DNA from 2 places in the Variovorax sp. GW821-FHT09B01 genome. Region 1 is predicted to be linked to the other one. Evidence: predicted binding sites of a transcription regulator. Region 1 holds the regulator's gene; the other holds the start of a gene.
The links. The regulator LexA, encoded in region 1, represses DNA repair genes until DNA is damaged. The targets are predictions, from matches to a motif close to ACTGTATNNNNATACAGT.
Positions count from the first base shown of each region.

Region 2: the regulator LexA is predicted to act here: its motif matches at 3,496-3,513, upstream of AC07RV_RS22885 (putative DNA modification/repair radical SAM protein).

Region 1 is NZ_JBWKPQ010000002.1:308,361-313,779, forward strand. Features, by position in the region: gene AC07RV_RS08605 (MFS transporter) at 1-545, opposite strand, end outside; gene AC07RV_RS08610 (D-2-hydroxyacid dehydrogenase family protein) at 550-1,557, opposite strand; gene AC07RV_RS08615 (hypothetical protein) at 1,813-2,196, opposite strand; gene lexA (transcriptional repressor LexA) at 2,374-3,048, opposite strand; gene AC07RV_RS08625 (asparaginase) at 3,121-4,083, shown strand; gene adk (adenylate kinase) at 4,156-4,812, opposite strand; gene kdsB (3-deoxy-manno-octulosonate cytidylyltransferase) at 5,117-5,419, opposite strand, start outside.
Region 2 is NZ_JBWKPQ010000008.1:164,376-169,794, forward strand. Features, by position in the region: gene AC07RV_RS22875 (ATP-binding response regulator) at 1-759, shown strand, start outside; gene AC07RV_RS22880 (UdgX family uracil-DNA binding protein) at 772-2,214, opposite strand; gene AC07RV_RS22885 (putative DNA modification/repair radical SAM protein) at 2,226-3,479, opposite strand; gene ligK (4-carboxy-4-hydroxy-2-oxoadipate aldolase/oxaloacetate decarboxylase) at 3,585-4,268, opposite strand; gene AC07RV_RS22895 (amidohydrolase family protein) at 4,261-5,331, opposite strand; gene AC07RV_RS22900 (Bug family tripartite tricarboxylate transporter substrate binding protein) at 5,348-5,419, opposite strand, start outside.

The sequences.
Region 1 (5,419 bases):
GTGAGCCATACCGAGACCGCGCTCACGACGCTGAGCGCCGAGATCGCGAGGAAGGCCGCGCGCCAGCCGAAATGGCCGCCGATCAGCGCGCCGATGGGCAGGCCCAGCACCGAGGCCATCGACCAGCCGAGGAAGACGAAGGTGACCGCACGCCCGCGCTGCTCGGGCGGCACCAGCATGCCGGCGCAGGCGGCGGCCTGGGGCGTGAAGATGGCCGGCGCGATCACCGCGAGCATGCGCACGGGCAGCAGGGCGCCGAAGCTCGGCATGAAGACCGACACCGCGTGCCAGGCCGCGTACCAGAGCATCGTGAGGGCCAGCAGCCGACGCCGGTCCCAGCCGGCCACCGCGGCCGCGAGCAACGGTGCGCCGAGGCAGGTGACGAAGGCCGCGGCTGTGATCAACTGCCCCGCGGTGGCGGCACTGACCTCGAGCGAAACACTGATTTCATTGAGCGTGCCCGGCACCACCATCACCCCGGTGCCGATCACGAAGTTGCCAGCGAGCAGCGCCCAGAGTGCGCCCCGTGGCGCTGGCTGGCTCACGGCTTCACCGCCGGACCTGCAACGCGCCGGGGTTGACGATGTTGGTGGGGTTGCCCTTGATGAAGCTCACGACGTTGTCGAAAGCCTGGCCGAAGTACATCTCGTAGCTCTCCTGCTCCACGTAGCCGATGTGCGGCGTGCAGATGCAGTTCTCGAGGCGCAGCAGCGCATGGCCCTGCAACGGCGGTTCGCTCTCGAACACGTCGATCGCCGCCAGGCCGGGGCGGCCGCGGTTGAGCGCGGCGAGCAGCGCATCGGGCTCGACCAGCTCGGCGCGCGAGGTGTTGACGAACAGCGAGGTCGGCTTCATGCGCGAGAGGTCCTCGAGCGTGATCAGGCCGGTGGTTTCGTCGTTGAGCCGCAGGTGCACGGACAGCACATCGGCCATCGCGAAGAACTCCTGGCGGCTCTGCGCCACCTGGAAGCCATCGGAGCGCGCCTTGGCGCAGCTCGCCTCGCGGCCCCAGATCACGACCTGCATACCGAAGGCCTGGCCATAGCGCGCCACGAGCTGGCCGATGCGGCCGTAGCCCCAGACGCAGAGCGTCTTGCCCTTGAGCACCGAGCCGAGCCCGAAATTGGGCGGCATCGAGGCCGACTTGAGTCCCGACTGTTGCCAGGCGCCGTGCTTGAGGTTGCTGATGTACTGGGGCAGCCGGCGCATCGCCGACATGATCAGCGCCCAGGTCAGTTCGGCCGGGGCCTGCGGCGAACCCGAGCCCTCGGCCACCGCCACGCCACGCTCGGTGCAGGCGGCCACGTCGATGTGGCTGCTGACGCGGCCCGTCTGCGAGATCAGCTTGAGCTTGGGGAGTTTCTCGATCAGCTGGCGCGAGATCTGGCTACGCTCGCGGATCAGGACGATCACATCGGCGTCCTTGAGTCGCACCGAGAGTTGACCGATGCCCTTGACGGTGTTGGTGTAGACCTTGGCTGCGTAGGCATCGAGCTTCGAAGCACAGTGCAGCTTGCGCACCGCATCCTGGTAATCGTCGAGGATCACAATATTCATGGCATGCCATTGTGCCTCGCAGCATGGAATCGGCGCGCCGTTGAACGTTTGGATACGGCCCCTGGGCCCCGAAAGAGGTGAAAACGGGGGCAAAGGCAGGAGAAGCAGGGGCAAAGGCGGGCAAAGGGGCGAGGTCGGCACTGCCTTCCCGACAGGGTTGAACAAACCGGCTGCTATGGTTTCTTCACACCCCTGAGCCTAGACCTTGCGCGTTCACGTGATCGAGCGACTGCGTGAAACGCTGGGCCGATGCTCTCAGTGCAGGTGCACGGGGCGGGGCGCCACGGCGGCGGCTTCGAGTGCCTCGAGCGCAGCGAGGCGGTCGAGCTCGGCGCACACATCCGCCATCCGGCCCGAAATCACGACGCGGTTGCTGTTGCGCGCGCCGCCCTGCTGGCGGTCGACGACGCGCACCACCCGCAGCGGACGCGAAGGCGCCTGCGCGACGGCTGCGGCCGTGACGGCGTTATGTCCGCTGTCACCGCGTGCCGTGCACGACGGCCGTACCGACACATAGCGCAGCTCGCTGGCGCACAGGTCGTCATCGCGACGGTGTGCGGGGCGGGCGGGCAACCAGCGGCTCGCGAGCGACTGCAGCGGCATCCAAAGATCGACGAAGGTGAGGAGGGCGATTCCCATGTGAACTCCAAGAAGGTTTGAGGTTGAACACAGGCAGGATTCGTTGTCATCGGGCGCAGCAGGGTGATGGCGACAAAGCGCCATACGCCCGCCACCTGCAGCGACCGGATGGGGGATGCGTGATGCGGATCCGCGAAACGGCTCGGCGATGCAGACCGCCGGGCCGGCTCGGCAGGCCTACATCAGCATGGTGTTTCGGATCAGGCCGACCGCGAGGCCTTCGATTTCGAAGGGCTCGCCGGGTTGGACCACGATGGTCGGGTAGTCGGGGTTCTCGGCATGGAGCTCGATCACCTGCTTGTTGCGCTTGAGGCGCTTGACGGTCACTTCGTCGCCGAGGCGCGCCACCACGATCTGGCCGTTGCGCGCTTCCTTGGTGGCCTGCACGGCGAGCAGGTCGCCGTCCATGATGCCGGCGTCGCGCATCGACATGCCACGCACCTTGAGCAGGTAGTCGGGCTGGCGCTGGAACAGCGTGTTCTCGACGTAGTAGGTCTGGTCGACATGCTCTTGCGCGAGGATCGGCGAGCCGGCCGCGACGCGGCCGATGAGCGGCAGCGCGAGTTGCGCCATACCGGGCAGCGACAGAGAGAACTGGCTGTTGCGCGATTCGGCGAGCGAGCGCAGGGCATCGCCCTTCAGGCGGATGCCGCGCGAGGTGCCGCTCACGAGTTCGATGACGCCCTTGCGGGCCAGCGCCTGCAGATGCTCCTCGGCGGCATTGGCGGAGCGAAAGCCCAGCTCGCTCGCGATTTCGGCACGAGTGGGCGGCGCCCCGGTACGGGCAATGGCGCTCTGGATCAGATCGAGGATCTGCTGCTGGCGGGCGGTAAGCTTCACGGCGAACTGCATGGTGGTTCCTTGCGGCACTGGCTGAACATCCAGTACCTGTATTTTTAACCAGTTTTTCAAAGTTGGCAAGCCATGGTGAATTCATCCCTCTCGAATCCGCGGTGCGTGGTGGTGCTCGGCACCGGCGGCACCATCTCGGGCCGCGCGGCGAACAGTGGCGACAACATCGGCTACACCGCCGGCGAGGTGGGCGTGGCCGACCTGCTCGGCGGCATCGAGGCGCCCGCTGGCGTGACGCTGGCGGCGGAGCAGGTGGCGCAGGTCGACAGCAAGGACATGTCCTTCGCGATCTGGCGCGCGCTGGCGCTGCGCTGCGCCCACTGGCTGGCGCAGCCCGACGTGGCCGGCGTGGTGGTCACCCATGGCACCGACACGCTCGAGGAGACCGCCTTCTTCCTCCAGTCGGTGCTGGCGCCGCGCAAGCCCATCGTGCTGACCTGCGCCATGCGCCCGGCCTCCGCGCTGTCGCCCGACGGTCCGCAGAACGTGCGCGATGCGATCGCCGTGGCCGCGACACCGGGCGCGCAGGGCGTGACCGCGGTATGCGCGGGCACGGTGCTCGGTGCCTTCGACGTGCAGAAGGTGCACACCTATCGGCTCGATGCCTTCGACGCGGGCGACGCGGGGCCGGTGGGCTACGTGGAGGAGGGCGAGGTACGGCGCATGCGTGACTGGCCGGCTTCGGAAGCAGGCGTAGCCCTCGGCCGTCTTCCCGAGGACGAGGCCGCATGGCCGCGCGTGGAGATCGTGATGAGCCACGCGGGCGCGAGCGGCGCGTTGATCCATGCGCTGCGTGCCGATGGCACGGCGGCGTCGCCTCTGCACGGCCTCGTGCTGGCGACCACCGGCAACGGCACGCTGCACCATGCGCTCGAGGCAGCGGCGCTCGAGGCGCAGGAGGCCGGCATCGCGGTGCTGCGCGCCACCCGCTGCACGCAAGGGCGCATCCTGCCCAAGCCGGGCGACCGCCTGCGCGATGCGGGCGCGCTGACGCCCGTCAAGGCGCGCATCGCGCTGACGCTCGAATTGCTCTGAAGTCGGGATGCCAAAGAAAAAGCCGCGTGCGGGCCTCGAGGCCCGCACGCGGCTTGCGATTCGAGCCGAGGATCAGCTGCTCAGTGCGGCCAGTGCACGTTGCGTGATCTCTTCGACCGTGCCCACACCCTGGATGGCGCGGTACTTCGGCGCGGCGGCCGGATCGGTCTTGGCCCAGGCCGAGTAGTAGTCGACCAGCGGACGGGTCTGCTGGCTGTAGACGTCGAGCCGCGTGCGCACGGTCTCTTCCTCGTCGTCCTTGCGCTGAATCAGTTCCTCGCCGGTCAGGTCGTCCTTGCCTTCGACCTTGGGCGGGTTGAACTTGATGTGGTAGGTGCGTCCCGAAGCCGGGTGCGAACGGCGGCCGCTCATGCGTTCGATGATGTCGCTGAAGGGCACGTCGATCTCGAGCACGTAGTCGAGCTTGACGCCCGCGGCCTTCATCGCGTCGGCCTGCGGAATGGTGCGCGGGAAGCCGTCGAACAGGAAGCCTTCGGCGCAGTCGGGCTGGGCGATGCGTTCCTTCACTAGATTGATGATGAGGTCGTCGCTGACCAGCGCACCCGCATCCATCACGGCCTTGGCCTGCAGGCCCAGCGGGGTGCCGGCCTTGACGGCAGCGCGCAGCATGTCGCCGGTGGAAATCTGCGGAATGCCGTACTTCTGGCAAATGAAGGCCGCCTGCGTGCCTTTGCCCGCCCCGGGCGCGCCCAACAAAATCAGTCTCATGGTGTCCTCGGAGGGTTCTTGGATTTGTGTCACGTCGCGCAGGCACCCTTCGATGAAGACAAAGTGCCACGGACGGAGTTGCGTCGAGGATAGCACGCGGCCCCGTGAACAATTTCGCCGGGCACCTGCGATGGCGATGGCCCGAAAGAGAAGATCGAGACTCCTTGCGCTCCGAAGCCGGCTCTTCGTGGATGGATCGGGCAAGTTGGACGAAGATTGGACTGCCGTTCGAAGCCTGGAACTTCCAGGCCTGGATGGCATCCGCGTGACTGATCGCAGCGGCCGGCCGCCGCTAGGCCAGCGCTCAGTTCGCGGCGCCGAACAGTGCGCGCACCCGCGCCAGGTCTTCCGGCGTGTCCACGCCCGGTCCCGGTGCCGCATCGCTTACATGCACCGCGATGCGATGCCCATGCCACAGCGCGCGCAGTTGCTCGAGCGCCTCGATGGTTTCGAGCGGCGAGGGCGGCAGCGAGGGGAACCGGCGCACGAAACCCGCGCGGTAGCCGTAGATGCCGATGTGGCGCAGTGGCGCGGGCGAAGGCAGTTGCACAGGCGGCACGCCCGGCGCGGCACCGTCGCGCCACCAGGGAATCGGCGCACGGCTGAA
Region 2 (5,419 bases), on a different contig from region 1:
ACGCAGGGCGGCGTCACGGTGATCGCGCGCCCGCGCGGCGACCAGGCATGGATCGAGGTGCGCGACACCGGCATCGGCATCGCGCCCGAGCAGCGCGACCGCATCTTCGAGGAGTTCTACCAGGTCGACAACCTCGGGCGCGACCGCTCGCGCGGCCTGGGCATCGGCCTGTCGATCGTGCAGCGGCTCTCGCGCCTGCTCGGCCATCGCATCGAGCTGCGCTCCCACATCGGGCGCGGCACGCGCTTTCGGGTCGTGCTGCCGCTGGCCGAAGCGTCCGAGGCCTCTGCGGGCGCCTTCAGTCCGCTGGACCTCGAGCTGCCGGTGCGCCAGCGCTTCGAGGTGCCGGCGCTGCGCGGCCGCGTGCTGCTGATCGACGACGAGGAGGAGATCCGCAAGGCCATGACCGAGCTCATGAGCGCCTACGGCATCGAGGTCGCGGCGGTGGCGGACGAGGCCGAGGCGGTGGCGCTGCTGACCGGGCCCGGCGCGCAGGAGCCGCCGGTCGCGCTGCTGCTGTGCGACTACCGGCTGTCGAGCGGCGTCGACGGACTCGAGCTCGGCCTGCGCCTGCGCGAGCGCTTCCAGCTCGACGCGCCGATGCTGCTGATCACCGGCGAGACCGCGCCCGAGCGGCTGCAGCGCGTGCGCGCCTCGGGCGTGCCGGTGCTGTTCAAGCCGGTGACCGCGGCCATGCTGATGCAGGCCATGGCCGAGCTGGTGCCGGCCGAACGCCGCACGGAAGCGCCGGACGCCTGAGCCCGGCGGGCTTCAGGCCACGGGCGCCGTGTCGCGCGCGCGGGCCAGTTCCTCGCGCCAGCGCGCATGGGCCGCCTCGCGCTCCTCGTCGGGCAGCCGCAGCAGCGCCGACGGGTGCAGCGTGACGAACACCGGCCGCCCGTCCGCGCGCTCGTGCAGCCAGGCGCCGCGCTCGGCCTGCACCGCCACCGGCCGGCCCAGCAGCGCGCGCGCCGCCGTGGCACCGAGCGCGACCAGCGACTGCGGCCGCACCAGCGCGATCTCGGCATCGAGCCAATGGGCACAGGCCTCGGCCTCGCGCTGACCCGGCGTCTTGTGGATGCGCCGCTTGCCGCGCAGCTCGTACTTGAAATGCTTCACGGCGTTGGCGAGGTAGACGCCTTCGCGCGCCCAGCCGAGCTGCGCCATCGCGCGCTCGAGCAGTTGGCCGGCCGGGCCGACGAAGGGCCGGCCCGCGAGGTCCTCCTGGTCGCCGGGCTGCTCGCCGACCAGCATGTGGCGCGGCGCGAGCGGCCCTTCGCCGCACACGGCCTGGGTGGCCTGCGCGCCGATCGGGCAGGCGCGGCAGGCATGGGTGGCCGCGCGCAGTTCGCCGAGGTCGGCCGGCATCGCGCCCTCGGCCGGAAGCGGGTGCAGCGCCATCGGCGCGCGGATGCGCCGCGCGGGCGTGGCCGGCGCCTCGATCATCGATTGACTGCGCGCATCGGCCGCGTCGGCCAGTGGCTGGATCAGCGCGGCCTCGGGCAGGTTGTGCCAGTAGCGGCGCGGCATCTCGCGCTGCATCGTCGCGAACTTGAGCCGAGCGGGATTGAAGATGTGGGCGTAGTAGGTGAGCCAGAGCTGCTCGCCCGCATCGGGCGGCGGCTTCTCGCGGCGGTCGGCGCCGGCGCGGAACGACAGCGCATGGCCATCCCATTCGACGCAGCGCTCGGGCGTGAGGATGGCCCAGCGCATCTGCGCGAAGCGGCGCGCGAAGAAGTCGGCATTGGCCTCGACGATGCGGTGCTCGGGCTCGAACCATGCGACGTGGCGCTCGAGCCCATCGTCGTCCGTGACCTGCGTGAAGCGCACGAAGGCGCGCATCTTGTGGATGTCGCGGTGCACCGCCTTGGCCATGCGCTGCGCCCGCATCATGTCGGCGTCGAGCGGATCGTGGCGCAGCGCGGGTTCGTGCGCGAGGCGCCAGAGCAGGCGGTAGAGCAGCGCGAAGCGCTGGGGATCGCGGTGCAGGATCACGTCGGCGCACAGCGCGACGAAGGCCGCCGGCACGGGCTGCAACGCCGCGGTCGACGGTGCGACCGCTTGCTCGGGCACATCGCCGAACAGGCCTTCCCCGCCATCGGGCCGCGCCACGCCCCACTCGACCCGCTCGGGCGGCACGCCATCGGCCAGCAGTTGTCGCGCGCGGCGCCGGAAACCGTCGAGGTCGACCGCATCGTCGAGCCGCACCTGCATCGCGATGGCGCTCAGAACAGCGAGGCCTGCTGCGCCGGCTCGGCGCGCGCGGAAGCCGCCATCGCCCCGGCCGCGGGCCGGTGCCCGTCGGCCACCACGAAGGGCAGCACCTTGCGCGCGGGCACGTGCAGCCGCCGCAGGTCGTCGGCGCGCACGCGGCGCACGCGCCGCGCCTGCAGCAGCCGCTCGACCGCCTTCACGCCCAGGCCCGGCACGCGCAGCAGCAGCTCGCGCGGCGCATGGTTGAGATCGACCGGAAAACGCTCCGCATGCGCGAGCGCCCAGGCCATCTTGGGATCGACGTCGAGCCGCAGCAGGCCGTCGCGCTCGGCCACGATCTCACCGTGCTCGAAGCCGTAGAAGCGCATCAGCCAGTCGGCCTGGTAGAGCCGGTGCTCGCGCAGCAGCGGCGGCGCGGCCAGCGGCAGCGCGCGCGCCGCATCGGGGATCGGGCTGAAGGCCGAGTAGTAGACGCGGCGCAGCCGATAAGCGCCATAGAGCGTGGCGCTGGTCGCGAGGATGGCGCGGTCGTCGGTGGCATCGGCGCCCACGATCATCTGCGTGCTCTGGCCCGCGGGCGCGAACGGCGGCGGCTTCGCGGCCACCGGCGTCGCGCCCGGCAGCGCGCGGATCGGCACCACGCGGCGCGCCTCCTCGCGCGTGTCGTCGATCTGCAAACGCAGCCGCGCCATCGAGCGGCGGATCGCGCTCTCGTCCTTCTCGGGCGCCAGCGCCTGCAGGCCCTCGGTGGTCGGCATCTCGACGTTGATGCTGAGCCGGTCGGCATAGCGGCCGGCGCGCGCGATCAGTTCGTCGCTGGCATCGGGAATGGTCTTGAGATGGATGTAGCCGCGGAAGTCGTGGTCCTCGCGCAGCGAGCGCGCGACCTCGACCACCTGCTCCATCGTGTGGTCGGGCGACTTGACGATGCCGCTCGAGAGGAACAGCCCCTCGATGCAGTTGCGGCGGTAGAAATCGAGCGTGAGCTGCACCACCTCGTCGGCGCGGAAACGCGCGCGCGGCACGTTGCTCGAGGCGCGGTTCACGCAGTAGAGGCAGTCGTACTGGCAGTGGTTGGTCAGCAGCACCTTGAGCAGCGAGATGCAGCGGCCGTCGGGCGCATAGCTGTGGCAGATGCCCATGCCCTCGGTCGAGCCGATGCCGCGCCCGCCCACCGAGTCGCGCGGCTGCGAGCCGCTCGACGCGCAGGAGGCGTCGTACTTGGCGGCATCGGCCAGGATGGCGAGCTTGTGCTGGAGGTCCATGAGGTGGGCGGGAAACACTGTACGTTTATACAGATGTTAACCGTCCCGTCGCCCCGATGGCCCTGCGGCCATGCGCGCGGGTCGGGCATTGCCCGCCGCGCCCTTTCAGTCGATGTAGCGCAGCCCCGCCGCCGCCAGCGCCGGCCGCATGTCGTACATGTCGAGCCCGAGCACGCCGCTCGCGAGCTTCTCGCGCTTCGACGTCTCCAGCGCCTCGCGCTGGCGCGCCTTCTCGAGCGTGGCCGCGGCCATCGCGCGCGGCACGCAGACCACGCCGTCGTCATCGGCCACGATCGCGTCGCCGGGCTGCACCGACATGCCGGCGCAGACCACCGGGATGTTGACCGAGCCCAGCGTGGCCTTCACGCAGCCCTTGCTGCTGATGGCCTTGCTCCAGACCGCAAAGCCCATCTGCTGCAGCGTGCGCACGTCGCGCACGCCGCCGTCGATCACCAGCGCGCGCGCGCCGCGGGCCTGGAAGCTGGTGGCCAGCAGGTCGCCGAAGAAGCCGTCGCTGCTCGGCGCGGTGACGGCCGCCACCACGATGTCGCCGGGGCGGATCTGCTCGGCCGCGACATGCAGCATCCAGTTGTCGCCCGGATGCAGCAGCACGGTGACGGCGCTGCCGCTGACCTGCGCGCCCGGATAGATCGGCCGCATGTACGGCGCGAGCAGGCCGACCCGGCCCATGGCCTCGTGCACCGTGGCCGAGCCCAGGGCCGCGAGGGCGTCGACGACCTGCGCGTCGGCGCGCTCGATGTGGCGATGGACGACGCCGAGTTCATGCATGACGGGCTCCTTGCGTGGAATGGGACGAGGGATCGAACCGCTGGCCGCGCGCGTTCAGCTGCGCATCGAGCCGCGGAAAGACGCGGCGCGCATTGCCTTCGTAGACCTGCGCGCGCTGGTCGGCGCTCAGCGCGGCCGCTTCGATGTAGCGCCGCGTGTCGTCGTAGGAGTGGCCGGTCTCGGGATCGATGCCGCGCACGGCGCCGATCATCTCGGAGGCGAACAGGATGTTCTCGACCGGGATCACGCGCGCGAGCAGATCGATGCCCGGCTGGTGGTAGACGCAGGTGTCGAAGAACAGGTTCTTCAGCAGGTGCTGCGCGAGCGGCGGCTTCTTCATCTCCTGCGCCAGCCCGCGAAAGCGCCCCCAGTGGTAGGGCGCCGCGCCGCCGCCGTGCGGGATCACGAAGCGCAAGGTGGGGAAGTCGGCGAACAGGTCGCCCTGGATGCACTGCATCACGGCCGTGGTGTCGGCATTGAGGTAGTGCGCGCCCGTGGTGTGGAAGCAGGCGTTGCAGCTGGTGCTCACGTGGATCATGGCCGGCACGTCGAGCTCGACCATCTTCTCGTACAGCGGATACCAGTGGCGGTCGGTCAGCGGCGGGCTGTTCCAGAAGCCGCCCGAGGGATCGGGATTGAGGTTGACGCCGACGAAGCCGTAGTCGCGCACGCAGCGCTCGAGTTCGGCGATGCACGAGGCGACCGGCACGCCCGGCGACTGCGGCAGCATGGCCGCGCCCGCGAAGCGCTCGGGAAACATCGCGCTCACGCGGTGGCACAGCTCGTTGCAGATCGCGGCCCAGGTCGAGGACACGGCGAAGTCGCCGACGTGGTGCGCCATGAAGCTCGCGCGCGGGCTGAAGATGGTGAGGTCGATGCCGCGCTCGTCCATCAGCCGCAGCTGGTTGCCTTCGATGGATTCGCGCAGCTCGTCGTCGCCGATGCGCAGCTCGGACGCGACCGGCGCGGGCCGCCCCGTGCCGAAGGCCTCGACCTGGCGCCGGCGCCAGGCCTCGAGCGCGGCCGGCGCGGTGGTGTAGTGGCCGTGGCAGTCGATGATCATGAGGTCGACGCCGTGCTCAGTCGGCCTTGATGTCGGCCGCGCGGATCACCTGCTCCCACTTGGCCGATTCGCTCTTGAGGAAGGCCGC